Regions from separate parts of the Lysinibacillus sp. JNUCC 51 genome, predicted to be linked through region 1. Evidence: riboswitches for the same ligand, from Rfam matches in the RefSeq annotation. Region 1 holds a riboswitch; each other region holds the start of a gene.
What was found. Region 1 has a riboswitch for thiamine pyrophosphate ahead of JNUCC51_RS23805 (ABC transporter substrate-binding protein). Riboswitches for the same ligand answer to the same signal wherever they lie in the genome.

Region 1 (8,343 bases):
CTTGGAGAAAATCCGGATCGCCCTACAGATTCGAAAGGAAATTATGGAGGAAGAGCTGGCAGTAACAGATTGGAAATGGACCAGTCCAAAAGGCGGGCTTAATTTATGGGTGCAACTCCCAGATAAACTTTCAACTGAATTATTATTAACCAAAAGTATTGAACAATCTATATCCTTTGTGCCAGGTCAAGTTTGTGATCCATTAAAACAACTTTCATCCTGGATACGTTTAAGCTATTCTTACACAAATGAAAAACAACTAAGAGAAGGGGTAAAAAGGTTTGTTGCAGTGGCGCAATCTCTTTAGGAGAGGGTCTTGGATAGTTTGCAAGGCTATATCAGGGCTTGCCTTCCTATTTTGCTCTACGAAAGTTGAGTTAATAAATAGATCATTTTTTAAACTTTCTCTTAAAAGTGGACGTTCTTTTTATTATTTTCATCAGCGATTCTGGCATTTTATAAAGGCTGTTTTCGTATAGATTGTTGCTGTTAAAAATTAAAAAGCAAGTTGCTTCTACACATTATGTAGATCAACTTGCCTTTTGTCTTTTGATTTTCAGTAAACCACCATTCAAATACAGCATCATACCTTGCCAGTAATCCAAAATAATAATCCCCCAATAGATGTGACCTTAATACGCGTTATTTTGATAGGGGTTACCATTCCCATAGAGGTACGATTCCAATTCTTTAACCTTGTTCCCGTCTAATTGGCGTGTAAGCCCGAATGTTTCGCCCTTTCCATCGTAATTTATTATAATGTCGAGATCGTGAAGTAATTCAGTGAAATACTTGAAAGTCTGTTTTAAGTCGTTATTAAACCTTGGTCTATCAGAATCTGGCGTGTCCGGTCTCGATAAAACATACTCAAGATGTCCCATCCAAATTTGAAGAACATTCAGGTTTTCAAAGTCCTTTTGAAGGTCATCGCCTTGAACCCGAAAATATTTCATTTCAGAAGTGAGTCTATCTGCCTTCGGATAATATTCGTTCACGTCGGTTGTTTTGGTAATATCTTTAGCGTGATAGGCAATCCAAGCTTCTAAAGTTGGTTCGATTCCATAATCGTTAAAGCCTTCGGGGGTTGAAACATCCTTCCACAGCTTCGCGTTGTTGACTTTAGTTTCTTCCGGCTTTACTTTTTCAATTTTAGATTCTTCCGGTTTTACCTCTTCGATTTTAGTTTCTTCCTTCGTACATCCTGTTAATAAAACAGTTACAAATAATCCTGTATATGCTATTTTCGTTAACTTCATAATTCGGCTCCTTCTATAGATGAAAAATCTCACCCTAATTACATCTATATTATAACTTAAAAACCAAATAATACCTATACTACCTAGTTAGTTAGATAACAACAATCTTTAAAAAAACAACCCTTAAAAAAAACACAGCTACTCTTTAATAGAACAGCTGTGTTTTTTACTATAAATTATAAAATATTGTCGTATTTCTTGTGATGATGCGTGCCGCTTCCTTTGTTGTAAGCCCCTTTATCGATGCAATAACCTCTACGGAATGATCAATCATCCACGGAGATGTTCGCTTATTGTCAAAAGGACCTTCAAAAGGCCATGGTCCATCTGTTTCTACCATTATCAGTTCGATTGGATATTTTTTAAGAAGCTGTTGAATCTCAGTCTCATACGTACAATCAGGCGTCACAGAAATGAAATATCCATTAGAAATCATCCGTTCAATCACTACCTCATCGCCTTTAAACCAATGGAAATGCGCTTTCGTTACTTGATGTTTTTCTAGCAAATCACAAACAATCCCCGCATCTTCATAAACAGCATGTAACACAATTGGTTTATTTAATTCCTTCGCCAATATTATAAACCGTTCTAACAATGCCACATACGGACGATCATCAATCGCCTTCTCCTGCCTCAAATAATAAGGCAACCCTACCTCTCCAATCGCCACCATTTCATCTGAGTGTTGGCGTATCCACTTGAATAACATCTCTTCCTCCGCAACACTAGGTAACGGTTGTTCAGGATGAAAGCCAAACGCTGCCTTTACCTTCGTAAAAGCTTTTGACAGCTTTAACGTCCTCTCGCACGATGGAAGATTCATACTAACCGCAATGACATGTTCAGCTTCCTCAAGCAAAGTTGGTATGTCTTGTTCCTTATACTGATCTAAATGAATATGTGCATCAATCAACATTCGCCTCATCCTTTTCTTCTTTTAAATACGTGAACAACTGTTGCTTCAAAGCCGTAAATGTAGCGGAATGGCGAATTTCTTCTTGTCGTGGCCTTGCAAAAGGTACTATCATTTCCTTTTTAACCGTCGCCGGACGTTTCGTGAGTACGATAATTCGATCAGCTAAAAAGAGAGCTTCCTCAATACTATGTGTAACGAACAATATAGATTTTCGATCTTTCTCCCATATCGATAATAGCCACGCCTGCATTTCAAGCCTTGTAAACTCATCCAGTGCAGAAAACGGTTCATCTAAGCATAAAATGGGCTTATTACTGACAATTGCGCGAATAAACGATACCCGCTGTTGCATACCGCCCGACAGCTCATTAGGATACGCATGTTCAAACGCTGCGAGCCCTACTTTATCTAACCATTCCTTGGCAAGTTCAACATTTGGTTTTCGATGAAGCTCCTCGACAATCGCGACGTTTTCTAATATCGTACGCCACGGTAGTAAGCAGGGCTGCTGAGGCATATAGCCAATCGTCCCTCTTTTTTGCTGGATATCTGTATCGTTTAATAAAATAACGCCCTTATCAATAGAAGTAACACCACCAATTAATTGAAAGAGTGTACTTTTTCCACTACCTGACGGACCGATAATCGCAACAAATTCCCCGTCCTTCACCTCAAAAGATAAATTGCGAATAACCGGAAGAGCATCAAAGGATTTATCAATGTTTTGAATGCTTAACATGGCGTCCTCTCCCCTTCACAACAAGTTTTTCTAATAATTGAATAGCACTAAATAATAATAAACTTAAAAATACGATGGCAAATATCGCTACAAACACTCGATCTGTTCGAAATGAAGATTGTGCTAATGTCATATAGACACCAATCCCCTTTTTCGCACCCAACCATTCCGCAATTACAGCTCCCATAACGCTATACGTTGCGGCAATCTTAATGCCTGAAAAAATCGCCGGGTACGCATAGGGCCATTCTAGCTTCCAAAAGGTTTGTGCTTTCGTAGCCCCAATCATTTCAAAATAATGCTTGAGTTCAGGCGAAGTTTGACGAAAGCCATCCATTGCCGAAATAACAATTGGGAAAAAGCACACAAGACAAATAATAATAAGCTTTGGCAATAAACCAAAGCCAAACCAAATGATTAAGAGCGGTGCTAGGACGAGCACAGGGACATTTTGTGACATAATGAGAATAGGATAAAACAGCTCTCGCACAAATGTAAAACGATGTAATAGCACGGCAACCGTTAGCCCACATAATATTCCGATGGCAAGACCTAGAAGTGCTAATTGAATAGTCGCTAAAGCATGTGGCACAAACGTCTCATACGATTGAAAGCCTTCTTTCAAAATGGAACTTGGTGTAGGCAATAGCCAATGTGGCACGTCTGCAAAACGGACAATAAGTTCCCATATGAATAAGAGGAAGGCGATAAAAATTATCGTCCTTCCTTGTTTAACAGCTTGCTTCATCACTGGTATTTCTCCGTTAGCGTATCCATTGTAATACCTGATGGCTTATATAAAATTTTCACTTGCGTAATGACATTGATAGCGCCAAGCTCAATCATCTTGTCATTCATTTTTTCAATGATTTGTAGTAAAGTCGATAGCTCGCCCTCCATTGTCGTTTCTAACGGATGAACTTCATATTTCACCCCTGATGCGTCTATAACAGCAATCGCTGCATCGACATACGGGATAACATCTTCATATTTTTCAGTTTTCGGGATAATTTGTACACTAATTAATGAGTTTGCCATACTACTTCGTCTCCTTTTTCGGTAAAAAGTCGTTTGTAAATGCTTGTTTTGCGTTAAATTCGCCCTCTAAAACTTTGTTATCTGTCATCCATTTCGCGTAGTTTTCCCAAACAGATAGCTTTTGCTCGCCCCATTGTGCAGCGTCGTCTTGATACTTATCTGCTAGCCATTCCTGACTTTTATGGACAAGGTTCTTATCTAAATCAGGTACCGCTTCAAGTAAAATATCAGCTGCTTCTTTTGGATGATTTATCGCATATTCATAACCCTTTGCTGCAGCAGCGACAAATGCTTTTACCGTCTCAGGATCATCCTTAATCATTTTTTCATTTGTAGCAAGTACAGGTGTGTAATAATCTAACTGATCGCTATAATCTGTTAAATATAGCATGTTTAGTTTTTCGCCACGCAATTCTGCTTCAATACCTGTCCATGCATAATAAATCCACGCAAAATCAATATCTTTTTTCATCATTGTGAAGAAATCTAAATCTCCCGCATTGACAATATCTAACTTATTAATATCTGCATTTTTTGTTTGCATTAGTGATTGTAGTACAGCCTTTTCAAGTGGTGCACCCCAGCCACCGTATGTTTTACCTTCAAAATCCTTTGGTGACGTAATGCCTTTTGATGCAGTGGATGCGAAGCCAGAAGTATTATGTTGAATAATCGCTGCGATCGATACTAAAGGTACATCCTGCACACGTGCCTGTGTAATCCCTTCCTGATAACTTACTCCAAACTGAGCCTTGCCAGACGCCACAAGCTGATCGGCTCCCGTTTCGCCAGGTAATAAAATATCAACATCTAAGCCCTGTTCCTTAAAGTAGCCAAGTTTTTTCGCTACATATAAACCTGTATGATTTGTGTTCGGTGTCCAATCAAGAACGACTGACACTTTCGTTAATCCTTTAGCATCCTTTTTAACCTCTTTTTCGCTACAGCCCACTAAAGTTAAAAGTACAGCCATCAGGATGAATAACCATTTTTTCATGCTGAATCCTCCAAGTAAGTAATGTGAAAGTGTTTATGAATGATGAATGTTTTTACCAGAAGAAAGCGAAGTCTGAAAACATAAAAAACGCCTAGGATTCTTCCCAGACGTTTTGCAAACAATATCAAAAACTTTTACTTTTTGAATAGATGTTCCCTACGCTGGTACGAGCCAAATCAGGTTCAAAGGGTCAGCGTCTATCGGACACAATCTCAGCTGGCAACACCAGCCCCCCTACATTCTTTCCATATGAACTTTTCGTGATTATTATACCCATACCTATCCGGAAATGACAAGGCTCGATTTACTGAAAGCGCCATAAATATTTTAACTACCTGTAAATATAGAAAAAAACCCTTTATTATATTGACAATGGAAACAAATTACAATAAAACTTGATTGATTAATCAATCATTTATTATGAAAGGAGTAACAAAATGAATTCGATACTTACTAATGATGAAAAAAAGAAAAGAAAAAGATCTACAATTTTAAATGCCGCAATTAAATTATATAGTGAAAATGACAAAAGTGGCCGAAATTGCTAAGGCAGCAGGAGTTAGCTTTGGCACCGTATTTACGTATTTTAATTCAAAAGAAGAACTTTATGAAGCGGCAATATTGGAACCCTTGGAGGAAATCAAACCATATTTTATTGAAATAGAAGAACGCTTTACAGGTGAGCCTCTTGAAATAATTAAGAAAATGATAGATTGTCATGTGCAACTTTTTGCAACGAGAAGTGAATACCTACGATTAATTCAACAGGTTCTTGCAAGACCTGAACGATTTCCAAAGCTTTTTAAAGAACTAGATGATTTTGTTAAATTATTCATAGACTGTATTTATCCGGTTATTGAAGCAGGTCAAAGGCTTGGTTACTTTTATGAAGAGTCACCTTCATTAATTACTTAGTCATACCTATCCATTTTAAACGGAATGCGTTTAACGTTTATCGATGAGTATACAAACAGGGTGTGGAAGGATATAACGAGACAAGCCCTAAGATTATTTGGACCTATCTCTAATTCATAAGCCTTTTCCATCCTTCTCATGTACCCAATAAAATTAGGAACCTCAAAAAACTGGGCGGCATCTATAGACAATATTTTTTTCCACATGAAAAATAGTTTGGATGATTTCCTTTTTGACTCCCCTAGCTATGCAGGCCTCAATTAGGAAAACATAAAAAGAGTAAATGAGACCACCACTTCCTTTATCGGAAAAGCGCTTACTTATTATACGAGGAGTGATTTATATGAAATTGAGAGATATCCATCCCAACATCAAACTTCGCCTAGTCATGCAATTTCTAGGCGGCCTTATTTCTATGGCTGTTATACCTTTTCTGGCAATTTATTTTACTCAAAATATCGGAGCTACTAAAACGGGTATTATTCTTATAATAATAGTGATTAGCGGGGGCATTGGAGGATTTATCGGAGGGCATATTTCAGATAAAATTGGGCGAAAAAAAATAATGATTTATGCTTAAATTGGTATATTGCTTTCGTATCTGTTTATAGCACTTTGTAATTCACCTTGGTTTAACCTTCCATATATTTCTGCCGCATTCTTTATCATCAATATGTTTTGTGGAGGAATGTTTCAGCCAGCCGCACAAGCTATGATTATTGATGTTACTAATTCCGAGTCGAGAAAGCTTGTATTTACAATTAGCTACTGGTTGGGGAATTTATCAACTGCAATTGGAGGAATCATTGGCGCATTTCTTTTTAAAAACTACTTATTTGAGCTATTTATTGGGATTTCACTAATTTCATTGCTATCTGTATTCATGACCATATTCTTTATCACAGAAACCTACTTACCAGAACCTTCATCTAAGACTTCTTCTACTCATAAGAAAGAATTTTCACTAGTAGAGATGTTTCAAACCTATTCAACCGTTTTAAAAGATAAGCTGTTTATGTTTTATATTTTAGGAGCAATCTTGATCTTTACCTTGGAACAGTCTTTATCGAACTATATTGGGATTCGTCTTGATAAAGATATACCCCAGCAATCAGCTTCATTGTTTGGTATTGATTTCATCGTGGACGGCACAAAAATGCTTGGTTTTCTCCGAACAGAGAATACTATTCTTGTAGTTCTCTTATCAAGTGTTGTATTATTCTTATTTAAAAAATGCAGTGATCGCTGGACTCTTGTTACAGGAATGCTAATTTTTTCAATATGTTTTAGTGTTTTGCTTCTTCAAATAACCTGTTGTTTCTTTTTATCGCCATGTTTATTGGAACAATTGGTGAGTTGATGTATATCCCTATTAAACAGGCGATGATAGGAGAACTTGCCCCATCAAACGCTCGTAGCACCTATATGGCTTTTAATAGCTTGACTATGTACGGAGCAATGATTATATCTTCGTTATTAATCATTATTGGAGAGTGGATTCGCCCCATATATATGAGCGGACTACTCCTTATTCTCGGATTAACTGGTACATTTTTGTACTACATAATAACAAAATCGCTATACGCTAAAGTTAGTGAACAGAATGAAAGAAAAGTACCTGTTTCATCTTAAAGGTTGTTTTTCCACCTATTTCGGAAATCGGTCGATATTATGTAATAAAACTTAGATTTTCTAACGACTTTATTGTTTTATTTAAGTTCGGGAATTTGTAACATTACAATCCCCCTTCTTAGATTGTAATATTACACTAGCACCAAGCTCATCGGTTTCCATATAACTGAAAATAGCCCAGTGCTCAAAGGAGCATGGGCTATTAATGTTATTTCTCTTCTTTTTTGACCGCAAAGACATTTGAAATGGCACCGTCTGTAGATATATCCACTTTAAAGGAGCCATTTGAATGGCGATCTGCTCGAGTTAATGCTTGCACATCAAGGATCTCTTGCATACCTTTTTCCGTTTCAATCATTAACTGTTCCTCATCAGTTACCTTAACTACAGCTACGATACGATGTGGGTTCGCTTTTAATTCTGTTAACACTTTTAAGCCGCGTTTTGCACGACTCGTCATCTCTACCTCGGCAACATTCATTTTCTTCACAGCACCGCGATGCGTCACAATCGCAACATATGCCGTGTCGTTTGGCGGTAAAACATTGACGCCGACTAATGCTTCTCCGTCTTTCAGTGTAATCCCTTTGACGCCACCTGTTTTTACGCCAGTTACCGGTAATTCCTCCATTGGGAAACGAATAGCATAGGCAGTATCTGTCGTTAACATTAATTCTGCATTGTCTGTCACAATACCTGCAAATATCATTTCATCGCCTGACTTAACATTCATCGTTTTTATTGGCTTCGAATAACGTGTAACAGCGTAATCCGCTAAAGGTGAACGTTTGATTTGTCCATCTTTCGTAGCCGTTAAAATATACGTATTGGCCTGTTCGAATGTCTC
Region 2 (8,343 bases), 1.8 Mb from region 1:
GTTGAGACAGAGAAGATAGAAGACATCGATTTATTCCGATCATTTTTTACAGATATAATTGGCATACAGCCTGATCAAGATACAGAGCGTCTATTCACAGAGATGCTACAAGAATTATTAGATGAGGAGCGGGAGACAGTAAAATGAAGCCTTTAAAGTTAACGATTACTGCGTTCGGTCCATATAAAAATACTGAGGTTATTGATTTCCAACAGCTTGGTGAACATCGTCTATTTGCGATTTCCGGAAAAACAGGTGCAGGGAAAACGACTATTTTTGATGCTATTTGCTATGCACTTTACGGATCGGGTAGCGGTGAAGATCGTCAGGATACTGCTATGCTTCGAAGCGGGTTTGCAGATGATGATGTCTATACTGCTGTGGAACTTGTTTTTGAAATGCATGATAAGGTCTATCAAATTTTACGTCAGCCAGGTCATATTAAAGCAAAAAATAAAAGTGTTACTGGCAAGAAGATTGAACTCGCTGAAATCAAAGGAGACACCCTTGATTATAGTATTGTAGAAAAACAGCAAACGCTTGAGGTAGATAAAAAGCTACAGGATATAATCGGCCTCACCAAGGATCAGTTTAGTCAAATTGTTATGCTACCACAAGGTGAATTTCGCAAACTGTTAACCTCAGATTCTACGAATAAAGAAGTTATTTTGCGCAAAATTTTTAAAACAGATCGCTTTGGTGTGATGACAAAAAGACTTGATGCGAAACGAAAAGAAGCGGAAAGTGATTTACTGCGTGCTAAACAATTAAAGGAGCATCTTCTTGGCCAAATTGCAGGGGCTTTACCACAACGTTCATCAACTTTATTTACTTGCATTACTACTAATACTGAAAATATGCATCAGTTGAAGAAGGCTCTGGAAGAGGAGCAGACCTATTATACAGAATGTATACAATTAGAACAGCAACGCTATAAAGAGGCGTATGCGCATCATCAAAAAGAGCAAGAATTTTATAGTATGGCAAAAACACTAAATGAGCAATTTGATGAGCAAACTAACCGTCAGAATCGCCTACAAGCATTGTTACAAGAACAAGATATATATAGCGCAAAAGAACGTGAAATTGCATTAGCAGAAAAAGCAGAACGTCTTGTCATACTTGAGCAACAATGTATCGATTTACGTGCTGAGCAAAATCGGAAAGAACAATCCTACCAGCAAGCGATGGCCGAGCAGCAAAACGCAGAAGCTCGGTTAAAGATAGCGCAGGAAAAGTTTAACATTGAAGAGGCGAAAGAATCTGAACGGCAACACGTTCTACAGCAGGAATTACAGCTACAAGCATTATTACCGACATTCGAAGCGTATGAGAATAATCTGCAGCAAATGCAAATAGCTGAACAATATGTTGCAACAGCAAAGCTAGCAGTAGACGATAATAGTAAGATCTTAGAAACAGGACAAATACAAGTCCAGCAATTAGCAAAAACAATTGAACAATATGAAAAACAACTTGAGCCATATGAAAGTTATTTAGAACAGCTACCGAAGCTAAAAGAACACGTATCATTACTAGCGCAAGTCGAAAAATACACGAGAGCAGTTGCAACTGCTGAGCAGGATGTAGCCACTACTAATGTTCATCATCAAGAAAGTAAGCAAGCTCTTAAAAAGCTGGAGCAGCAATGGATTGCGAGTCAGGCAAGTATTTTGGCGCAGCAACTTAAGGATGGAGAGCCTTGCCCGGTGTGTGGTAGTACAACGCATCTCGAAACACATCGTGAGCAATTAGAGATGATCGAATTAGCACAGGTGGAAGCTTTACGAGGAAAGGCTACTACTGATGAGCGCAAGTTTTTAGAGAAAGAGGCTTTCTTGAATTCTACAAAGCATCTTTTACAAGAAGCGCTAGAACAGTTAGAGAAGAATGAGATTGATCAATCGAATCAAGCACAAATTGTAGCTTCCTTGCAAAACTTAGAGCAACAAATAACAATCTTAAAAGTAGTGAGCAATCAATTGTCTGATATACGTATGCAACAAAAGGATCATCGTACACGAATTGAGCAGCTACAAGAAAAGCAAATAAAACTAGAGCAATATTTAGCTGAGAAGACGAAGGAATTGACTAAACAACAAGCAATTGTGGAAGAACAGCAAAAGCATATTCCAGAAAATCTTACGACGCTACAAGCATTGAAGCAGGCGATTACTGATATAGGTTCACAAAAGGTTGCATTACAAGCAGCATGGAATCTCAGTCAACAAAATCTGCAATCTGCCAAGGAAGCAGCGAATAATGCTAGAATGACCGTAGAAATTGCGAAACAGACTTTTGAGGAATTAAAGCTGAAAATGGATGAAAAGCGGGAACAATTTTCAGTAAGTATGACGGAAGCAGGCTTTGAAAGCTATGAAGAATTTGCTACAGGGAAGCGGAGCGTGCAGCAAATAGAAGCTTTACGGAAGGCTTGCAATGATTATGCACTACAAATCCACTCATTACGAGTACAAATTACTGAGGGGGAGAAGCATCTTAAAGGGCAAGAGAAACAAGATTTAACGGCAATGGAAGAAAAGTTAGAGATGCTTCGTATCACATATGAGGAAGCCTTTAAAGTATTGCAACAAATGGAAGGATTTGCGAAGGCTTGTGCAGACTTTATCGAAAAAGTTGAGGGGACCGAGCAGGAGATTCGTTTACTTGAAAAAGAAGCGGGACGGGTGAAGGAACTTTATGCAATGCTAAATGGGCAGAATGAGAAAAAGCTGTCCTTTGAGCGTTATATTCAAATTAATTATTTAGATAAAATTACAGATGCAGCAAATGTCCGGCTTTATCATCTATCCAATGGTCAGTTTGAACTGCGGCGTTCAGATCGCTTAGAAAAGCATGCCAAGCAAAGTGGGCTAGGACTAGATGTGTATGATGCCTATACGGATCAATTACGAGATGTGAAAACATTATCAGGGGGAGAAAAGTTTAATGCGTCTTTAAGTCTTGCCCTTGGGATGGCAGATGTTATTCAAAGCTATCAAGGTAATATTCGCATTGAGACAATGTTTATTGATGAGGGCTTTGGTTCTCTCGATGAAGAAGCGTTAAATAAGGCGATTGATACGCTTATTGATTTACAAGATTCTGGACGTATGATTGGAGTTATTTCTCACGTTGCAGAGTTAAAAGCTACAATGCCCGCTGTATTGCATGTCGAAAAAGCAATGAACGGTCATAGTCAAACATATTTTGAAGTAAAATAAAAAAGGAGGCGTGTTTCCATTGTGTGGAAATACGCCTCTTTATCATTTTTTAGTTATGTTAGGATTAGTTCCTTTCTTTGCAGCAATTACTTTTTTTACAATTGGGATAGCGATAGGTGCTAATTTTACGGCGACTTTGACAACTTTAGATACTTTCACAAAATAACAGCTCCTTAGACTATCTGTTCAACGTGAGTTGAGATGAAACTTATCGAATCACGCGAACAGCTTGAATAATATTCCAAATAACTACTCCTAATGAAATGAGAATGTAAATTGCGAATGAAGCAAACCAAATGATAAGAAAATTATTACTACCTGAATTTAGATCGAAATTGGTGTTGAACGATAAAGTTGAGAAAATAAAGACTACAAATAATATTATTCCGAATGCGACTGGAATTAAATGTGAAATAAGTGCTCGGATAGAGTGACTCTTTACGTCGCTATCTTTTGTGACAAAGTAAACGACTAATGGAACAATAAAGGGTGCGAATAAAATACTGAGATAACTAAAGGCAGATAAAATTTTTTGGTTCTCCATAGTAGTACCTCCTTTTTTAATATTTACGCATGAAAAATGATAAAGTTTCAAAAAAAATTTGGAAGAGGTTGTAATCATGACAATGTTTGCGTACAATGAGGTTGTTCAAATAAATTAAGATGTAACGACCACAAGGGGAGCTGATGATGTCAGCTGAGACTGGGCACGTAATGCTTTGACTCTTCGAACCTGTAAGTTAACACTTGCGTAGGGATGTGGATAGAAACCGACACTTTTACGATGTGAGGCTCTGTCCTGGCATCGTTTTTACCATTATGGATGTCAAATAAGGACATATTTGCTAGCTGATTTCTATTCCTGCTCTTGTATCCTACATCGGAACAAAGGAGAGAATATTTATGGACAATAAAAGACTTTTAATGCTTGTGGAGATTGCGATATTCGCAGCGATTGGCCTTGTGCTAGATCAGGTTTCCTTTAAAGTATGGGCACAAGGTGGCTCTGTTAGTCTAGTGATGGTACCAATAATTTTAATAGCATTCCGCTGGGGCCTTATTCCAGGTCTGACAACGGGTTTACTTATTGGTGTTATGCAAACAATGTTTGGCGCCTATATTATACATTGGCTACAAGGATTACTTGATTATGGTGTTGCCTTTACAGTAGTAGGCTTGGCGGCTGTTGTTCGCCGACCAGTGCTAGATGCAGCCAAAGATTTAAACAAAATGAAAATGGCGCTTTATATTATTTTAGGAACGGTATTAGCTGGCTTTTTACGTTATGCAGCTCATACCATTGCGGGCGCTGTATTTTTCTCAGAGTATGCTGGCGATCAAAATGCGTGGATTTATTCAATCATCTATAATGGAACATATATGCTACCAGCTACGATTTTAACAGCAATTGTTGGTGTTCTGCTATTTACGGCAGCACCTCAATTAATGAAACGAAAATCATAACTATTACGCCCTTCACATGAGTGGAGGGTTTTATTATTATTAAATTTAAAACTAAAACATCCATCTTTAGTGATGACAGTTGATTGAAAAGTAGTATATAAGTTGATTAGAGTGGAGGCTGGGCGACTGCTTGGGGATCAGCGATAGAGGAACGAAGACTAAAACCATCACGTCCTGTGATAACACATTTGTGACCAACATCGTTGCTGTTACCGCCGCCGCTTCGCTTTCGCGCAGATGAACCCCTTTTGCTGCCGCTTCACTTTCGCGCAAAAAACATCTGTTGGCCCGGAGACCCTTCAGCGAAGCGAAGCGGCTCATTGGACGCCCCCATGAAGCGCCCAGTCGGAACGGAAATCAACCCCACGCTTTGCTGAGTAGCTTGTTTTTCAGCACTTTACAATTTAAGGTGGCATATAATATTTAAAGCGTTTGGCGTTTTATGCATAGAAAGTTATGTTATATTAAATAGTAGACATTAGATGAAAGGGACGTTAAAAATGATTGTAAAAACGCAAGAAGAGATTGAAGCTTTTAAAAAAATCGGCCGTATTTGTGCTGAAATTCGTGAGGAAATGAAAGCTGCTACAAAACCAGGTGTAACAACACTTGAACTAGATGAAATTGCAGGCCGTATGTTTGCTGAAGCAGGAGCTATTTCTGGACCTAAAGGGGAATATGATTTCCCAGGATACACATGTATTAGTGTAAATGAGGAAGTTGCACATGGTATTCCGGGTACACGTGTGATTGAAGAGGGCGATATCGTAAATATAGACGTATCTGGGTCACTAAATGGCTACTTTGCTGATACTGGCATTTCATTTGTAGTTGGTGAAGGCTATGAGGATAAAGAAAAGCTTTGTCGCGTAGCTAAAAGTGCTTTCGACCGTGCGATGACAAAAGTAAAAGCTGGATCGAAATTAAACCAAATCGGTAAAGCTGTTGAGCGTGAAGCATATGCTAATGATTTAACAGTGATTATGAACCTAACAGGACATGGTTTAGGTCGTTCTTTACACGATGAGCCAAATCATATTTTAAATTACTATGATGCATGGGATTCGACAATTATGAAAGAAGGCATGGTGCTTGCTGTCGAGCCATTTATCTCAGCGAAAGCTGAGCATATTGTAGAGGCTGGTGATGGCTGGACATTCGTTACGCCAGACAAATCATTAGTTGCTCAAATTGAGCATTCAATTATCGTCACTAAAGACAAACCAATTATTTTAACTTCACTAGATGAACAATAAAAAGCTAAAAATCCTGCTAACCAATTTATTTTTGGTTGGCAGGATTTTTTTTAATAAATAATATACCGACAAGTAACACTCCACATAAAAATAAGGCTGCAGTTGACACAAGTAGCTCATCAAAACCATTATGTAATGCGACCCCAATATAGGACCAGATAAATACACTTGGATAGATAATATCAAAATAATGAAATCGAATATGTAGCGCTATTGCTGCTCCAATCGTCAGTAAAATAACTGCCCAAAGTGGATCACTAAGGCCAAGACCATTCCATTGATAAGATGTTAGCGTAAAGCTTACATTTGTCATCAGGCTAAATGTAACCCATGCTAAATAAACCGAAAAGGGAATACGACCTGTAAGTGAATTATTGCTGAGAGGGTACGTTTTGTACAACTTTAACAAATACATGACTAAAACAAACGTACTGATAATTGACATGATAAATAGTTCGTGATGCCAAACAACAATTGCTAACGCCTGCATGATACATATGCTACTGAAGAGAACAGTCTGTTTAATAGATGTCTTTTTTAGATTAATGACTAACCAATAACCAAGTAACATGTAAACTACAATCCAAATCATATAACTAACATTAAACGGTGCAAATATAACTGGAAAACGATTTAAAATCTCTAAAAAAGAGTGATCGTTTATTTTCATGAAATAGGATGAAAAGGTTAGGATGAGTGAGACAATAAAAGTTATTGTCATCAAAAAAAATCGAGGCATGATTTCTCTCCCTTCGTGTTAAATTGTATAAGGAAAAGACAAATAAGTATAGGACTGTAATATTATATTTTCATTATAACGGAAATTTTCAACAATGTATCGCGTTGTTTCGTTAAAAATATCTACAATTTACCATTTGAATAGTTATCCATATATTTCTTTAGTACAATGGGAATATTCAAATGTAAGGAGTGAAGTTTTAATGACTCAAAATTTAAACGATCTAGATTTATCAGTTAAACTGGATAAGAAGTTGTATAAAAAGAAGTTAAAAGTACTCCAATATGAAATGTTAAATGCTCAACAGTTTTTATTAAACAATAAAATTGGGCTAATTCTAGTATTTGAAGGTATGGATGCTGCAGGTAAGGGTGGCGCTATTAAGCGTCTAATTGAACGTGTTGATCCACGTGGCTATGTCGTACATCCAATTTCAGCACCTCAGCCTCATGAGCTACGCTACAATTATTTACAACGTTTTTGGCGAAAGCTGCCACAACATGGGCAAATCGCTATTTTTGATCGCTCATGGTATGGTCGTGTATTAGTTGAGCGTATTGAAGGATTTGCAACGAATGAAGAGTGGTCTCGTGCATACGAAGAAATTAATAATTTTGAAAAGATTTTAACAGCAGGAGATTATATTGTTATTAAGTTTTGGCTTCAAGTATCTGATGAGGAGCAGCTTAAACGTTTTAATGAACGTGAAGAGGATCCATATAAGTCTTGGAAGCTAACAGATGAAGACTGGCGAAATCGTGAAAAAACACCTCAGTATATAGAAGCTGCCAATGAAATGTTTGAGAAGACCGATAAGAAAAGTGCTCCATGGGTTCTAATACCAGGAGACGATAAAAAATATGCTCGTGTACAGGTGCTGCAAGAAACACTAGCACATATTGAACGTGAGGCAAAAAAACGTGGCCTACATTTAACTAATATATTAGACACAGAGCATTTAGAAGATGCTGAATCGTCTAGCCTTGAATTGCTAGAGGAAAAGCCTAAAAAACAAAAACAAAAAGTGAAATAATGTTATGGATGCTGTAACAACAAGACGAGATGTTTTAGTTGTAGCAGCATCTTTTTTTACATACAATAAAGTAAAACTTCAATCAGTGGGTTATTTTCCCACTGATTGTTAGTTGAACCAATCGGGCTTTTACGGTCAGTTAATCGTCTACTATGTCGACTACAATCTTCATTTAGAGCGAGGAAAGACATTTACTGACCGTTAAAGCGGGATAAAGTAAAACTTCAATCAGTGGGTTATTTTTCCACTGATTGTTAGTTGAACCAATCGGGCTTTTACGGTCAGTTAATCGTCTGCTATGTCGACTACAATCTTCATTAGAGCGAGGAAAGACATTTACTGACCGTTAAAGCGGGATAAAGTAAAACTTCAATCAGTGGGTTATTTTCCCACTGATTGTTAGTTGAACCAATCGGGCTTTTACAGTCAGTTAATCGTCTACTATGTCGACTACAATCTTCATTTAGAGCGAGGAAAGACATTTACTGACCGTTAAAGCGGGATAAAGTAAAACTTCAATCAGTGGGTTATTTTTCCACTGATTGTTAGTTGAACCAATCGGGCTTTTACGGTCAGTTAATCGTCTGCTATGTCGACTACAATCTTCATTTAGAGCGAGGAAAGACA
Region 3 (8,343 bases), 1.7 Mb from region 1:
GTAACAGAGATTGAGCAAGCAACTTATACAAACAGCTTCGCACAAGGAGCTGTAAAAGCATTGCCCAAGGATAGTACAGTACTATTTATAGTGACGGACGGACTTGAGCCAATCGAAGAATGGGAGCAACTATTAAAAAGGCTACCGCGTTTTGCAGGGGATGTACGTATTTTGCAAATAGTTACGCAGGAGGAAATATCACCAGAATATACGGGTGATGTACGTTTACTTGACCGTGAAACAGGCAGAGATGTAAATGTTACGATGTCTTCTAAAGTTTTGGACACATATACGGCAAGACGTTTATTACATGAAGAGGAATTTGAAGCAATTTGTCGGCGCTTTGGTGTTCGACAATTACAGCTTAAAGTAGAGGATGGATTACAGCATGCCATCTTCCAACAATTATTAAAAGCACATTGGATTAGGTGAGGTGAGCCGTATTGGGCTTTAGTCAATTACTTTTTAGCTGGACGGCCATCATCCCGGTCATTGTCCTACTATATTATTTCTTTCGAAAGAAATATACCGATCAAACCGTATCCTCAACACTTTTTTGGTCGGAAATTATGCAAGAAACACGTGTGTCACCATACTTAAAACATTTACAAAAAAATGCACTGCTTTATTTACAACTACTGGCTCTTCTTTTACTTGTACTGGCATTAATGAATCCTTATGTTAAAAAGTCAACGATCGTTGGTGCGCAGACGATTTTTATTGTAGATACATCTGCAACAATGTCAGCCGGAAAAGAGCAGTCAACATTTGACACACATAAAAAAGAGATGCTGTCATTGGTTAATGAGCTTGATGGAAGACCTGTGACACTCATTATAACAGGGAATACGCCAAAAGCTATTTTACAGCAGGAAACAAATACCAAGAATATTGAAAAAGCCATTCAAGAGTTACAAGTAACATATGAGACAGCTCAAATGAATAAGGCTCTAGATGTGGGACAGGCTTTTGTCGGTAATACGCCAACATCTATTTATGTCTTTACAGATTCACTCGATAAAAAGCAATTACCGATGGAAAAAGATACGGTGAAGTGGATTGTAAAAGGGTCTGCAAAGGATTTAACAAATATCGCAATTACACGTTTTGCTGCTACTACAGATGGACAATCTGCTATGGCGCTTGTTCAATTACAAAATGATACGGATCAAGAGCAAAATGTAACACTTTCGATTGAAAATGTTAAAGGTAAGGAGATAGTCGCGGAGAGTGTTGCATTACCTCCAAATGAAGCTATAACAAAAACTTTCAAAGACTTACCGTTAGAAGATACTATGACTGCCAAAATAGATGCTAAGGACGATTATGTGGTTGATAATTCACAAATAGTATTGCTACAATCAGCTACTTCAAAATTAGTTGTCGATCAAAGTATGCATCAACTCATTCAAAAAGGTTTGCAAACGATTAATAGTAGTGTGAAAATTGTTCCATCTTCACAAATGGCTGACAATCGGGATGCCACATTGGTGACAAATCAGACGGCGTTACTCGAAAAGATGGACAAGCCAATTGTATTATTTGGTAGGGATGACGTTGAGAAGATTGAAGCTAATGGGGAAGTCGGTATAACAAGTGATGCATTGCTTGCATTTAGTGAGCTAAAAGATATTTACGTCAGTGCGTTATATCCTGGATTCAATGACTATAAAACGATTGCATCAGTCGGAGACCAGCCATTTATTCAGCGTTCACCTAAAGGGGATATTGTTGTATTAGCTGATATTGCAGATACAGATTGGCCGTTACATCCTTCATTCCCATTATTTTTATGGAGTGCTGAACAGGAGCTTTCAGAATCAATTGGTTCACTTGGCATTTTCACTCCGAATGAGCAACGTGCTGTTGCTATAACGAAGGGTGATTGGAGTATATATTCGCAGGAAGACGAGTTTTTATCGTCCATTACGAATGGTTTATTAACAGCTCCTATGAAGCCAGGAATTTATACAGCTCGCTCAAATGATGAAGAAAAGCGATTAATTGTACAGCTTCAAGCGCAAGAGCGTGTGATTGAAAAAGGGACAAGCTATACGCTTGGAGAGCTACCGGACAATGGTAAGGAAGAAATATCGAAAGCCTCGTTCGTACCTTGGCTTATTCTTATGATCTTAGTATTACTTGTTTTAGAGTGGGAGGTGCAACGACGTCGTGGATTTACGAATTGATATGCCATTAGCATTGTTGCTTTTACTTCCATTGCTTATGTATTTTGGATGGACCTATTGGCGTGAGCGTCAGCGACTAAAAAAAGGTCATATCGTCGTGCTAGGTATTCGAATTGTGGCCATATGCTGTTTAGTGTTTGCACTTGCAGAGCCCTATATTTTATTGCCTGTAAAGGAAGAACAGGTAGTATTCTTAGTTGACCGTTCTGCTTCAATGAATGGTACAGATGATGAGATGGCCAATTTTATAGCGGAAAGTTTGCAGTCGAAAAAAGATGACCAGCTTGCAGGGATTTATTCATTTTCATCAACATTACAAACGGAAGCCATATTATCGGATTCTTTAAAGGAAGTGCCGAAGTTTACAGCCATAAAAGCAACAGATCAAACAAATATTGAACAAAGCCTACAGCTCGCTTCAGGTATTGTAGATCCGAAAAAAGCAACGCGACTTGTGCTCTTAACGGATGGCAATGAAACAAAAGGAGATGCCTTAGAATTTTCATCGAAATTTAAAGGGTCAAATATTAGTGTGGATATAGTGCCATTTAACAAACCTGTTGCTAAGGATGTATCCCTGAAAAGCTTTGTCACACCACAAGTTGCTTATGTAGGTGAACAGCAACAGCTAGTCACTGAAATAAATGCAACTGCAGCAGAACGAGGAGAGCTATTATTATACGAAAACGATAAGCTTATTTATCGTGAGGCAGTGGAGCTTGCTGAAGGTTCAAATATTTTTACGTATAAACATTCAGCAACGGCTGAAGGGCTTGTAAAATATGAGGCACTCGTGCAGGTTGAACAGGATGCAATTTTTGAAAATAATAAATTAACAAGCGTCACGATGGTACAAAGTGAACCACATTTACTAATTGTTAATGGCTATGATACGGCATCACCAATTGCAGCAGCGCTTGGCAAACAATCAATTGCCTATGATGTTGTAAATGCTAGTAGTCTGCCAAATGAACTCTCTAGTTATTTACAATACAACGCCATCATTTTTGATAATGTGCCAGGGCATTTAGTAGGCGAGGCAAAAATGAGTGTCATTGAGCAGGCAGTGAAAAACTTCGGTGTCGGTTTTACGATGGTCGGTGGCGAAAATAGCTTTGGCTTAGGCGGCTATTTTAAAACACCAATCGAAACTTTACTACCTGTTGAAATGGAAATTAAGGGAAAAGAGCAATTGCCATCATTAGGGCTTGAAATCGTACTTGACCGCTCTGGAAGTATGTCTGGAGCAAAGCTTGAGCTAGCTAAGGAGGCAGCCGCTCGCTCAGTTGAAATGTTACGAGATGAGGATACGCTCGGGTTTATAGCCTTTGATGATCGACCTTGGGAAATTATTGAGACAGGGCCACTTGGCAAGAAGGAAGAAGCGGTGGATACAATTTTATCTGTAACGCCAGGGGGTGGTACCGAAATATATGGATCGCTTGCTAAAGCTTATGAAAATCTAGCTGATTTAAAGCTACAGCGTAAGCATATTATTCTATTAACTGATGGTCAGTCACAGCCAGGTAACTACGAAGACTTAATTGCACAAGGAAAAGAAAATGGCATTACTCTTTCAACGGTTGCAATTGGTCAAGATGCTGATGCCAACTTACTTGAAGCACTCAGTGAGATGGGCAGTGGGCGTTTCTACGATGTTGTTGATGAGCAGACGATCCCCTCTATTTTATCTCGTGAAACTGCCATGATTTCACGCACATATATTGAGGACAACCCATTTTATCCAACTATATTTAATGCATCTGGCTGGAATACGTTATTTGCAAATGGTGTACCTAAAATGAATGCATATATAGGTACGACAGCAAAGCAGGGGGCCACTGTTATTGCAGAAAGTGAGAAGGAAGATCCAGTACTTGCAGAATGGCAATATGGCCTTGGTAAAACATTCGCCTTTACTTCCGATTCGACAGGGAAATGGACGGGGGACTGGGCAAGATGGCAAAATTGGGGCACATTTTGGCAAACGCTTATTTCAAAAATGCTACCAAGCTATAACGATGTTGCCTATGATGTACGGCTAGAATCTGACGGTTCATTTGTCATCACTGACCCAACAAATGAAGCGGCGTTCTTAGATATTGTTGCTGTTAATGAAGCGGGTGAGGAACTTGAAACTCAGCTTGAAACAATTTCAGCATCACAAGTTCGAGCAGTCGTACAAGCAGAACCAGGACTAATCTTCTTCCGCATTGCGGATGAAGAACAGGCCATTTATCAGGCAGGCTTAAGTGTACCTTATAGTGCTGAGTATGAATTACGACCAGTGAATGATAAGCTAGTCGAAGAACTAACAAAACAAACAGATGGCTCCGTGTTGAAAGAACCGAGCGAAGTGTTCCGTGAATTTACTAAAAAAGGTGCGGAACGCCAAAATATTGCTACATGGCTTTTATTAGCAGGGATGCTATTATTCTTCATTGATATTACCATTCGACGCTTTGGTTGGAGCTTCTTAACTAGGCCGAAGAAAAAAGAGCAGCTTGTCGAGGAAAAACCAATACATGCAGAGGACACAAATGTTGCCCAGATATTAAAGGGCATGAAAAAACGATCTTAGTAAATTAAAACGATGGTTCATCGCTTTTTAGCAATGAGCCATCGTTTTTTGTCATTCTATGGCTATCATCAAAATACTGTATTTTCTAAAATGTTCTGATAAATCGAAGAAACATTCCGATAAAGTCTGAAATTGTTCCGATAAATTTCAAAATTGTTCCGATAAATCTCTCATCCCTTCAAAAAGGGTTTATGATTTATAGAAGAGTATTTAGGTTAGTTACAAATACTGACTTACGCAAGTTGCTGGCAACGACAATGCCTAAGATAGCACCAATAGTACTTGAAGTTAAAAAGGCTGGCATGAAAAATAAAGCAGCAACAGATGTCCCCATTAATAAATGTGCGTAAGGTACTGCAATGAGTGAGGCGATGATACCTGTACCGAACATTTCACCAACACCTGCTAGCCATTGCTTGCCGCTGTATTTATAGGCGAGAGATGCACATATTGCACCAATAACACTTCCAGGTATAGCTAGTAATGAGCCTGTGCCTGTTAAAATACGAATGATTGCTGTGACAAAGGCGACCATAACGGTAGGAACAGGTCCAAGAATGATAGCGCCAATAACATTAATGGCATGTTGTACAGGGTAGGCACGCGCAATCCCCGTAGGTATTGAAACAAAGATAGAACCTGCTACGGCAATTGCTACTAACAAGGCCATGATTGTTAATTTTCGAATTGACATAATTTCGACTCCTTTTTAGTATTTAGTGATTCGCTGATAAACCCGACAAAAAAGCCGCTTCCTAAAAGCAATAGGAAGCGGCCCTGCATTTACATAACAAAAAGCAAGTGTCGCCACTTCCCTCCGCTAGTGTGAACTAGATCAGGTTCAAAGGGTCCGTATATGACCATATACGTCTCAGCCTTTTAAAGACTCCCCTAGTGGTAAGAATTTAATTGTTAGTTTTTATCCTAATAATGTAGCACACTACTAAAAATAGTCAATAACTTTTCAGACTAATTTGAATCAGGATGCATAAGGTGTGGTGCTTTTTTCATTGTCCAAATAAGGGCAATGAAGAAGCAAGCCATTAAAATAATAGACCCGAAAATATAAGGACTGTTCATATTCCAATCGAATAACAGACCTGCTAAAGCTGGACCAATCATATTACCGAGACTCATATACGCATTGTTCAGACCAGCTGCATAGCCTTGTTCATTTTCAGCAAGCTTTGAAATCAGTGTGTTGACAGCTGGGCGAATCAATGTCGTAGCCGTAGAGAAGATTGTCGCTACAATTAAAATAAGTGCAAAGCCAGATGCGAATAATATTAAGAAAATCGCAACGGCTGCAATAAATAAATTGACTAACACTACTTTCATTTCGCCAAAGCGATTAAACAGCGGTGTAATAACAAACATCTGTACAACAACACCAAAAGCGCCGCCCATTACTAATATAATGGCGATATCAGTAGGTGTGTAATTAAACTTTTCTGTCACAAATAATGATAATGTTGTTTGGAAGTTAGCAATTCCGAAAGAGAATACAAGCATGATAATTAGCATGACAAAATAAGGCATTCGGACTGAACGGGCCATCTGCTTTACAAGATTATCCTGCTTCTGCGTCTCTTTCGCTGTGTTCGGTTTTGTAGCAGGTAATAAAAAGAACGATAAAATAGCTGCTAAGATAGCTGCAAATCCAGCCGTATAAAATGGAAAATGTAAACTTACTTTTGAGAGGAATCCACCGATACCTGGTCCAATCATAAAACCAAAGGACATTGCTGCCCCTATCATCCCCATACCTTTTCCACGTTCCTCGTATGTTGTGACGTCAGCCACAAATGCCATTATAGGAGGTGCCACAAATGCAGATCCAAGTCCACCTAAAAAGCGTGCCAAGAAGAGCATCCACACATCTGTAGATAGTCCGAAACCAATTTGTGCAAGTCCTGTAACTATAAGACCGAAAATAATGAGATTTTTACGACCATATTGATCGGAAAGATTCCCAGCAATTGGAGAAAATACGAATTGTGCTAAGGCGAACGTTGCAATCAACATGCCAAGTACTTGTCCTGCAGCACCAAAAAGTTTTAAATACTCAGGCATGACAGGAATAATAATTCCGATACTCCCCATTGCGATAAACATATTAAACATTAAAATATACAAAGCCGCCTTATTAGACTTCTGCTGGGTCATCGAATACCCCTTTCTTTAATCAAATATACTACAGTCTACCACAAGGCTTGTACGTTTGCTATTGACTATAAGTCTGAAATAGACCCAGAAACTTATCTCCAGCTAAACAACAAAAAAGCTGTTCTCAACATAAAGTGAGAACAACTTTAACTTCTTTCAGCAGGAGTCGCCTACTTTTATAGGTGGTGGTATGAATAAGGGTTTAAGGTACTTTTCAGAGGGTGTCTAAACATCTGCTGCTGACGCTACGCTTTCGCGCAAAAGACATCTGTACCTGTCGCTACGCTTTCGCGCAAAAGACATCTGTACCTGTCGCTACGCTTTCGCGCAAAAGACATCTGTACCTGTCGCTACGCTTTCGCGCAAAAGACATCTGTACCTGTCGCTACGCTTTCGCGCAAAAGACATCTGTACCTGTCGCTACGCTTTCGGTACAAAAGACATTTGTAACTGCCGTTTCACTTTCGTTACAGAAAACATTGCTGAAATAAGTTAAGCCTACGGCGGATGTCACGGAATCGGAATGGAGTTCACATAGGATGTTAGCCTAAAATCATCGCATCCAAGCGATAACGGCTAACTGACCTGCATCACGCAGGCCTAAGCACAAAGCCGATTCCTGACGCAATTATGCCGAGGCATAATTGATAGAGGTTATCGAATACTCATTTTAAATTCTAAGAACAGTTCATTGTATTTGCCTAAGTAATCAGGACCTAGGTTTTTATAAACTTCTAATGTTTTACGTTGTTCTTTCGAAGGATAGAAACGCTCATCAGATACAACTTCTTTATCCATTAACTTCATCGCTGCAACATTAGGGGTAGAATAGCCTACATAATCAGCGTTTTTAGCACCTGATTCAGCTTTTAGCATAAAATTAATGAAAGCATGTGCACCATCAATATTTTTTGAAGTTTTTGGGATAACCATATTGTCAAACCATAAATTTGAGCCTTCTTTTGGTACAGCGAAGTCTAAATCTTCATTTTCTGACAGCATGTCTGCTGCTTGACCAGACCAAGTGAGTGCTACAGCAGCTTCATTATTAACCATCAGCGGTGTTATTTCATCTCCAATAATGGCTTTAACATTTGGCGCCAATGTGATTAGTTTATCAGTAGCTTTACGCAACTCCTGGTCATTTAAAGAGTTTAGAGAGTAGCCAAGGTTGTTTAAGCCCATACCAATTACCTCACGTGCACCGTCTACTAAAAAGACTTTACGTTTTAACGAAGGATCCCATAAGTCCTTCCAAGATGAGAAGTCTAGATTTCCAACGAGCTTTGGATTATAGACAATGCCGACTGTTCCCCAGAAATATGGAACGGAATATTTATTGTCGTCATCAAATGGTAAATCTAAAAAATAAGGATCGATATTTTTAAAATTAGGGATTTTCGTTTT
Region 4 (8,343 bases), 1.3 Mb from region 1:
GGTGGTACTGAATCCAATAACACGGCTATATTTGGTTTAGCACGTAGCAATACACATAAAGGAAATCATATTTTAACAACTGAAATTGAGCATCCATCTGTTCTAGAATCTGTTAAGCAACTTGAGCAAGAGGGTTTTGATGTAGAATACTTGCAAGCAGATAAAAATGGAGTTATTTCTTTAGAGGAGCTTCGTACAAAAGTGCGCAAGGATACCATTTTAGTAAGTATGATGCATGTAAATAATGAAATGGGTGCTATCCAACCAATTTTTGAAGCTGCAAAAATTATTCATGAATCAAGTCGTGCAGCTTTTCATGTTGATGCTGTACAAAGCTTTGGCAAGTTACCAATATTATTTAACGATGACGAGGGACCAGACTGTATTTCAATTTCTGGCCATAAAATTCATGGTTTTAAAGGTTCAGGTGTACTAGCATTCCGTAAAAAAATGAAATGGCAACCGTATGCACTTGGCGGAGGGCAAGAGTTTGGTTTACGTAGTGGAACAGTAGCTGTACCGCAAGCAGTAGCCTTATCCAAAGCAGCACGAATAGCAGTTGAGACGATGAATGATCGTGCAAAAAAATATCGCCAATGGAATGAAGAAATATGCATGCAATTACGTGGATATGGAGATGTAGTGCATATTTTATCAACCCCGCAAGGTGCGGCACATATTTTATCTTTTAGTATTCGCGACTTAAAAGGTGAAGTCATTATTAATGCATTGCAAAAACGTAATGTAATTGTATCGACATCGAGTGCTTGCTCATCGAAACAGACAAAAACAAGCCATGTTGTTGAAGCTCTAAATATTGATGAGCACTTTAAAAAGGGTGTTATTCGTATAAGTTTTGGTGCACATGTAACAAATGAAGATATAGTAAAGTTTAAACAAGTATTAGATGAAGTATTGATGGAACTTAAAGGAGAATTTTAAAAATGATTTGGAAAGAAATTTTAATTAGATATGGAGAGCTTTCTACAAAAGGTCGTAACAAGATGGATTTTATTCGTCGTTTACGCGAGAACATTCGTCATGCTTTTGCGGATTTAGGACATTTACACATTCGCACAGAGCGCGATCGTATGTTTATCGCTATTCAAGATGAAACACAAATGGACGCTTTATTAAAAGGATTACCTAAGATTTTTGGTATCCAATCATTTAGTCCAGTGGCAGCATGTGAAAAAGACCTCGAGGCCATGAAAAAACTTGCCATAACAATTATGGATACATTTAAAAATGAGCAGCTTACTTTTAAAGTAGAAGTAAAGCGCACTGATAAAACATTTCCGTTAGAATCACATGCCATTCAACGCGAAATTGGTGGATATGTATTACCGCAATATCAAAATTTATCAGTAAAGGTGAAAAAGCCTGATATCGAACTTCGTGTAGAGGTGCGTCATGACGCAACGTATATGATGGCACAAGTTATTCCGGGTGCAGGTGGAATGCCTGTTGGTTCGAATGGTAAATCTTTATTAATGCTTTCTGGTGGAATAGATAGTCCTGTTGCTGGTTATTTAATGATGAAACGAGGAGTACGCTTAGAGGCGATTCACTTCTTTAGTCCACCTTACACAAGCCAAAATTCATTGGAAAAAGTAAAGGTACTTGCTAATGAATTAACGAAATTTGGCGCTAGTATACGTTTACATGTAATTCCTTTCACTGAAATCCAAGTTCTTATTAAAGAAAAAGTACCTTCTAATGTATCGATGACAACAACTCGTCGTATGATGCTAAAAGTTGCTGACAAAGTACGTGAAGAAATCGGTGCACTAGCAATTGTTACAGGTGAAAGTCTTGGACAAGTAGCGAGTCAAACTCTTGAAAGTCTAACAGCTATTAATGCCGTTACTAACACACCAATTTTACGTCCATTAATCTCATCAGATAAATTAGAAATTATTGATATTGCAGAGAAAATAGGCACATACGAAACGTCCATCCAACCATTTGAAGACTGCTGCACAATCTTTACTCCAGCAAGTCCAAAAACAAAGCCAAAGCTTGAAAAGGTTGAGCATTACGAAAGCTTCTCGGATTTTGATGAACTAATCGAACGAGCAGTGAAAAACCGTGAAGTCTATATTTTCCCGAAAAAAGAGCAAGAAGCCGATAAATTTGCAGATCTTTTATAGAAGAAACTTGCAATTTCTAAGCTAATGGGCCGACTCAAAGTCTTGAGTCGGCTTTTTTTCGTTCATTCCCTTTAGAGGCACAATTTACCTATAAAATTTTCGTATTAAAAATCTAATATCGCACATTCTATATTCACAAGGAGGTGAGACACATGACAAACAACAACAACCGCAGTTCAAACAAACTTGCTGTACCTGGTGTAGAGTTCGCTCTAGATCAAATGAAATACGAAATTGCACAAGAATTTGGTGTTCAATTAGGAGCTGACGCTTCAGCTCGTGCTAACGGTTCCGTTGGCGGTGAAATCACTAAACGTCTTGTACAAATGGCAGAATCTCAATTAAAAGGTATGCCGAACAACCAATAATTGCTTAATTAGCAATTATTAAAATTAAAACCAGTGACCGTAAAAGGCACTGGTTTTAGTTTGTTTAAATTTTTAATTTTTTATCCCGTTTTAACGGGCAGTAATTAATTTATCTATATGAAAAGAGAAGCGTCAGTTCCTCCCATTTCAATTCAATGAGAGCAAAGAAATAGATGGTGCTAACTGCCCGTAAAAACCCGATTGGTGAAGACTAATAATCAGTGGGGAAAGACCTCCCACTGATTAAAGTTTCACTTTATCCCGTTTTAACGGGCAGTAATTAATTTATCTATATCAAAAGAGAAGCGTCAGTTCCTCCCATTTCAATTCAATGAGAGCAAAGAAATAGGTGGTGCTAACTGCCCGTAAAAACCCGATTGGTGAAGACTAATAATCAGTGGGGAAAGACCCACTGATTAAAGTTTCACTTTATCCCGTTTTAACGGGCAGTAATTAATTTATCTATATCAAAAGAAAAGCGTCAGTTCCTCCCATTTCAATTCAATGAGAGCAAAGAAATAGGTGGTGCTAACTGCCCGTAAAAACCCGATTGGTGAAGACTAATAATCAGTGGGGAAAGACCTCCCACTGATTAAAGTTTCACTTTATCCCGTTTTAACGGGCAGTAATTAATTTATCTATATCAAAAGAGAAGCGTCAGTTCCTCCCATTTCAATTCAATGAGAGCAAAGAAATAGGTGGAGTTAACTACCCGTAAACTCAGTGGGGTAAAAAGACCCCTGATTAAAGTTTCACTTTATCCTACAAATGATTTAAGTGTAGAGACTGTATTTGAAATATCCTCACTTTGGCAAATTGCAGAAATAACTGCTATTCCATCCGCACCTGCTTTAAATACCGTATGAGCATTAGAGCGATTAATACCTCCAATTGCAACGATAGGGAGCTCAGGATATTGTATCCGAACTTGCTGTAAAAAATCAGTTCCACGAGGTGGTTTGGCATCGCTTTTAGAAGTGGTTGGAAAAATTGGACCAATTCCTACATAATCAGCACCATATTGTAGAGCCGTTTGTAATTCAGCTTGTGAATGGACAGAAACACCTAGAATCATATTACCGATTTTTTTACGTACCATCGACACGGGAAAATCCTCTTGTCCAATATGAACGCCATCCGCTCTAAGTTTTATTGCTAGCTCTACATTATCGTTGACGATAAACGGGATATGATACTGTTGACAGAGCTTTTGACATTTGCGAGCAAAATCTTCATAGGCTTGCCCAGTGAGTGCATTTAGTCCTTTTTCCCGATATTGAAACATAGTAATTCCAGATTGCAGAGCTTTCTCTAAAACGTTTAATGGTTCTTGATTTAAAACATTACCTGTACCCATTATAAAATATAGCTGTAAATCGTCACGTTTCATGAAATGATCACCTCGCAAGAATCCTTAAAGTTTTGATAAGCGAAATGATTTGTAGGACCATGGCCATTACCAATAGATAAATCATGAGTTATTGCTAATTGAATAAATTTTTTAGCTTCCTTAATCGCTTCTTCTAAAAGTAGTCCACGACCAAGAAAAGCAGTTAGTGCAGCGGAAAACGTACAGCCTGTACCGTGCGTATTTTTTGTTGCAATACGAGTGGACTTCATGGAAAATGAATGACCATCTTGGAAAAATACATAATCTGTAGCATAACATTCATTCACTAAATGACCGCCTTTAATAATGACGCATTGAACGCCCATTTGTAATAAGACCTTAGCTACTTCTTTAATATCTGCTAAAGAATTGATCTTCCTTCCAGAAAGGGTTTCGGCTTCAGGAATGTTCGGTGTTACGATTGTTGCTAAAGGTAGCAAATAATTGCGTAATGCTTCAATTGCTTCTTGCTGTAATAAGCTTTCGCCACCTTTTGCAATCATGACAGGATCTACAATAAGCGGAATATTTATTTCAGCTAAAATCTGTGAAATTGATTGGATTATTTCAGAAGAAAACAGCATTCCAGTTTTAACGGCGCTTATTGAAAAATCTTCAACTAGTGCTTGGAGTTGTTTTTCAACAAAACTAACTTCAATTGGTAAGACATCCGATACACCAAGAGTATTCTGGGCGGTTAAAGCTGTAATAACAGACGTACCAAATACCTTTAATTCCTGAAATGTTTTTAAATCAGCCTGAATACCTGCACCGCCACCACTATCTGAACCAGCAATTGTCGTTACAATATGCATCATTCTTCACCTTCCTTGGAAAGGCGATGTAGTTCATTCAATACTGCAATTTGAAAATCGCCAATATATTGTGTTAAAGAAGCGGCTTGCTCTGCTACTTTTTTATAAAGCGATAATGTTTCTATTAATTGGTCAAATGGTTTATTTCCTGCAGCGTAGGAAGCACAGCAAATTGCACTCAATAAGCAACCTGTTCCAGTAACTTCTGTCATTTGAGAAGTTCCACCTGTAACCCATTGCTGATGTTTGCCATCAGTAATAAAATCCTCTTCGCCGGTCACAATAACAATACAATTGTAGAGTTGAGCTACTTTTTGTGCCTCAACTTCTAAAGAAATTGAACCACTACCACTATCTACGCCTTTTTGTTGCCATTCTACATTGGCTATAGCAGCAAGCTCTCCAATATTACAACGAATAGCCGCAAATTTTATGTTCTCCAGTAATTGCTGTACCGTTTGTTTGCGGTAAGTTGTTGCACCAGCAGCGACAGGATCTAAAAAAACGGGAATACCAAGAGCATTTGCTTTTTTTCCTGCGAGTAACATTGATTCTTTCATTCGTTCGTTAAGGGTACCGATATTTATCAGTAAGCCTGAGGCAATTGCGACCATTTCTTCAACCTCATGACTGTCATCAGCCATGACTGGAGAAGCACCTATTGCTAATAAGCCATTTGCTTGAAAATTAGCCACAACATAATTAGTAATGCAATGAATAAGTGGATTTTGTTTACGGATCGTTTGAAATACCATTTTAAGTCCTCCTTGTTGGATGGACGTAAGCGTGCAAAAAAGGCTCTTTTTCGTGTAGAAAAAACCACGCAAAAGAGCCTTTCATCAGTAAATAGATGTGAATTGCTCCCTACGTCAGTATTAACTAACAGGTTCAAAGGGTCAGGTTTTACCTTCTCAACTCTAAATGAGTCCCCCTGCAATCATGCTTTTAGTTGACCAAAATGTACCATATTATTCATTCGTGTTCAATAGGGAGTTTTTTCTTCATGTCGAAAACGGCACTAAAGTTAAATTCGAATGGATAGCATCAATACGTGACTGATGCCATATAGCAGAGCATGATAGTTGTCACGACTTTAATGAATTGGAGTGAATTCCATTGAAAATGATAAAAATTGAGTTTTATAATGAGCGTATCAAAAGGGGGCATTTGCCATGAACAGAGAAGATTTAATCGCACCAGAATGGTATAACATTTCAGAGGAAATTGAAAAATATGCACAGGATGCTACAAAAAATGCATTATTAGTTTATAACGAAGATGAGGAAATTCAGTACTTAACATATCAAGCATTACTTGAAAAGGCGAATCAGGCAGCGCATGTATTTACATCCCAAGGTTTAAAAAAAGGTGATGTTATATTAGTTATGGTACCAAGATCAGTTGAAGCGTATATCGTCTATATTGCCGCCTTAAAGGCAGGTTTAACTATTATCCCTAGTTCGGAAATGCTAAGAACAAAGGATATTGAATATCGAATTAATCATGCCAATGCAAAAGGCGTTGTTGCATTTGAGCCTTATATTGAACAATTCGATAGTGTGGGGAATTTACAAGAACTACAGCAATTTGTCATTGGTCATGCACACGAACCTTGGCAGCCGTTGCTAGAAAAAATGCAAAATCAACCTACGACTTACATAAGTTCTACACCGACTAAGAGTACAGACATTGCATTTTTAGCTTATACGAGTGGTACAACAGGCAATCCAAAGGCAGCTGTTCATACACATAGCTGGGGTTATGCGCACTTACGAACTACTGCTCCAAATTGGTTAGGTGTACAAGAAGGCGACATTGTTTGGGCTACAGCAGCTCCAGGATGGCAAAAATGGATTTGGAGCCCGTTCCTTGCTACTTTAGGAAGTGGTGCAACAGCATTTGTTTACAAAGGTCACTTTGATGCGGCGAAATATCTTGCATTGCTTGAAAAATTCAATATTAATATTCTGTGTTGCACACCGACCGAATACAGATTTATGGCAGGTCTTGAAAATTTGCAAGACTTCAATTTAAGTACAATACGTCAGGCTGTGTCAGCGGGTGAACCTTTAAATAGTGAAGTGATAAAAGTATTTTCCGAGGTCTTTAATCTACAAGTACGAGATGGTTATGGACAAACAGAGAATACATTACTTGTTGGTACAATGGTAGGGATGGAGGCTAGAATGGGCTCAATGGGCAAACCTACTCCGGGTAATACTGTTGAAATTATCAATGATTTTGGAAATCCTACTGCAATTGGAGAAGTTGGAGATATTGCTGTACACTGTGAAACACCCGCTTTATTTAAGAAATATTTAAACGATCCAGAACGTACAAATTTACAGTTTAGAGGAGATTGGTATATTACTGGAGATCGTGCATATAAAGATAAGGATGGGTATTTTTGGTTTGAAGGACGTGGCGATGATGTCATCATTTCGTCTGGGTATACGATTGGCCCATTTGAGGTAGAAGATGCATTAATTAAGCATCCAGCAGTAAAAGAAACTGCTGTTGTGGCGAGTCCAGATGGAATTCGTGGAAATCTAGTAAAAGCATTTGTTGTGCTCTCTGATGGAGTAGTTGGAGATGAAGCACTTATAAAAAAACTACAAAGCCATGTAAAAACTTTAACAGCCCCTTATAAATATCCTCGTGCAATCGAGTTTGTAACTAAGCTACCAAAGACTACATCAGGCAAAATTCGCCGTGTCGAATTACGTGAACAAGAAAAAATCCATTATATCAATCATCATTAATTTCCTAGGAAATAATGTCGAAAATCAAAGTTCCTGCTTCTTTTATGAACTTTGATTTTTTTTATGAAATTAGGTAATGTATTATAGGTTGAATAGTTTAAAGCAATAGTATTGGCTCATCACCGTGATAAGACCACATTATTATTGCGATAAGTATGAAACAAATTAGGGTATCAATCGTATTACGTTATGAGGAGGCGGAATGGTATGAATGGTAAAAGGTGGGCCGCTTTAATAATTGCAGGTGTACTATTAGTATTTTCATTAGGAATCAATACTATTTTTGCAATATTTAAATCGGATTTCTTTAGCAATTTTGATAGCTTGGTAGCTGGAAACGAATTGACGGTAATGGAAGAAGTTAAGGAAAGTGGCGAAATGGATAAACGTATTGCATACTTAAAGGTCGATGGTACGATTCAAGATGTTGGCTCAAGTACAGTATGGCAAGCAGTTTCTTATGATCATCAATTTTTCTTAAATCAATTAGATAATATTTTATATGATGATACTGTGGAAGGTATCGTCTTAAGTGTTAATTCACCAGGTGGCGGTGTAAAGGAATCAGCAGAAATTTATAAAAAGCTTATGAAAATTAAAGAAGAGCGACAAATTCCAATCTATGTTTCTATGGATTCGATGGCAGCTTCAGGTGGTTATTACATATCAGCACCTGCAGATAAAATATTTGCGCAACGTGATACAATTACAGGTTCGATTGGTGTCATTATGCAATCTATTAATTATCAGGCGTTAGCGGAAAAAGTCGGTATTAAATATGAAACGTTTAAATCAGGTGAACATAAAGATATGCTTAGCCCAATGCGTGAAGTGACACCAGAAGAGCGTGCTATG

Region 2: another riboswitch for thiamine pyrophosphate. It lies ahead of thiT (energy-coupled thiamine transporter ThiT); the one in region 1 lies ahead of JNUCC51_RS23805 (ABC transporter substrate-binding protein).
Region 3: another riboswitch for thiamine pyrophosphate. It lies ahead of thiW (energy coupling factor transporter S component ThiW); the one in region 1 lies ahead of JNUCC51_RS23805 (ABC transporter substrate-binding protein).
Region 4: another riboswitch for thiamine pyrophosphate. It lies ahead of thiM (hydroxyethylthiazole kinase); the one in region 1 lies ahead of JNUCC51_RS23805 (ABC transporter substrate-binding protein).

Annotation. Positions count from the first base shown of each region.
Region 1 is NZ_CP065545.1:4,911,573-4,919,915, reverse strand. It holds gene JNUCC51_RS23835 (aminotransferase-like domain-containing protein) at 1-307, shown strand, start outside; gene JNUCC51_RS23830 (hypothetical protein) at 633-1,256, opposite strand; gene JNUCC51_RS23825 (TatD family hydrolase) at 1,426-2,175, opposite strand; gene JNUCC51_RS23820 (ABC transporter ATP-binding protein) at 2,165-2,914, opposite strand; gene JNUCC51_RS23815 (ABC transporter permease) at 2,892-3,662, opposite strand; gene JNUCC51_RS23810 (thiamine-binding protein) at 3,662-3,952, opposite strand; gene JNUCC51_RS23805 (ABC transporter substrate-binding protein) at 3,954-4,949, opposite strand; TPP riboswitch at 5,086-5,195, opposite strand; gene JNUCC51_RS23800 (TetR/AcrR family transcriptional regulator) at 5,445-5,864, shown strand; gene JNUCC51_RS23795 (hypothetical protein) at 6,208-6,444, shown strand; gene JNUCC51_RS23790 (MFS transporter) at 6,454-7,224, shown strand; gene JNUCC51_RS23785 (hypothetical protein) at 7,197-7,496, shown strand; gene parC (DNA topoisomerase IV subunit A) at 7,705-8,343, opposite strand, start outside.
Region 2 is NZ_CP065545.1:3,091,790-3,100,132, forward strand. It holds gene JNUCC51_RS14935 (exonuclease SbcCD subunit D) at 1-147, shown strand, start outside; gene JNUCC51_RS14940 (SbcC/MukB-like Walker B domain-containing protein) at 144-3,224, shown strand; gene JNUCC51_RS24925 (hypothetical protein) at 3,267-3,383, opposite strand; gene JNUCC51_RS14945 (magnetosome magnetite crystal formation protein family) at 3,433-3,768, opposite strand; TPP riboswitch at 3,892-3,999, shown strand; gene thiT (energy-coupled thiamine transporter ThiT) at 4,128-4,688, shown strand; gene JNUCC51_RS14955 (hypothetical protein) at 4,755-5,009, opposite strand; gene map (type I methionyl aminopeptidase) at 5,189-5,944, shown strand; gene JNUCC51_RS14965 (TspO-related membrane protein) at 5,970-6,683, opposite strand; gene JNUCC51_RS14970 (polyphosphate kinase 2 family protein) at 6,886-7,716, shown strand.
Region 3 is NZ_CP065545.1:1,458,939-1,467,281, reverse strand. It holds gene JNUCC51_RS07405 (DUF58 domain-containing protein) at 1-432, shown strand, start outside; gene JNUCC51_RS07400 (vWA domain-containing protein) at 444-2,189, shown strand; gene JNUCC51_RS07395 (VWA domain-containing protein) at 2,173-4,770, shown strand; gene thiW (energy coupling factor transporter S component ThiW) at 4,967-5,464, opposite strand; TPP riboswitch at 5,566-5,673, opposite strand; gene JNUCC51_RS07385 (MFS transporter) at 5,740-6,936, opposite strand; gene JNUCC51_RS07380 (ABC transporter substrate-binding protein) at 7,591-8,343, opposite strand, start outside.
Region 4 is NZ_CP065545.1:3,635,299-3,643,641, forward strand. It holds gene JNUCC51_RS17555 (cysteine desulfurase family protein) at 1-942, shown strand, start outside; gene thiI (tRNA uracil 4-sulfurtransferase ThiI) at 945-2,153, shown strand; gene JNUCC51_RS17565 (alpha/beta-type small acid-soluble spore protein) at 2,306-2,521, shown strand; gene thiE (thiamine phosphate synthase) at 3,279-3,911, opposite strand; gene thiD (bifunctional hydroxymethylpyrimidine kinase/phosphomethylpyrimidine kinase) at 3,908-4,726, opposite strand; gene thiM (hydroxyethylthiazole kinase) at 4,726-5,481, opposite strand; TPP riboswitch at 5,571-5,669, opposite strand; gene mbcS (acyl-CoA synthetase MbcS) at 5,899-7,488, shown strand; gene sppA (signal peptide peptidase SppA) at 7,696-8,343, shown strand, end outside.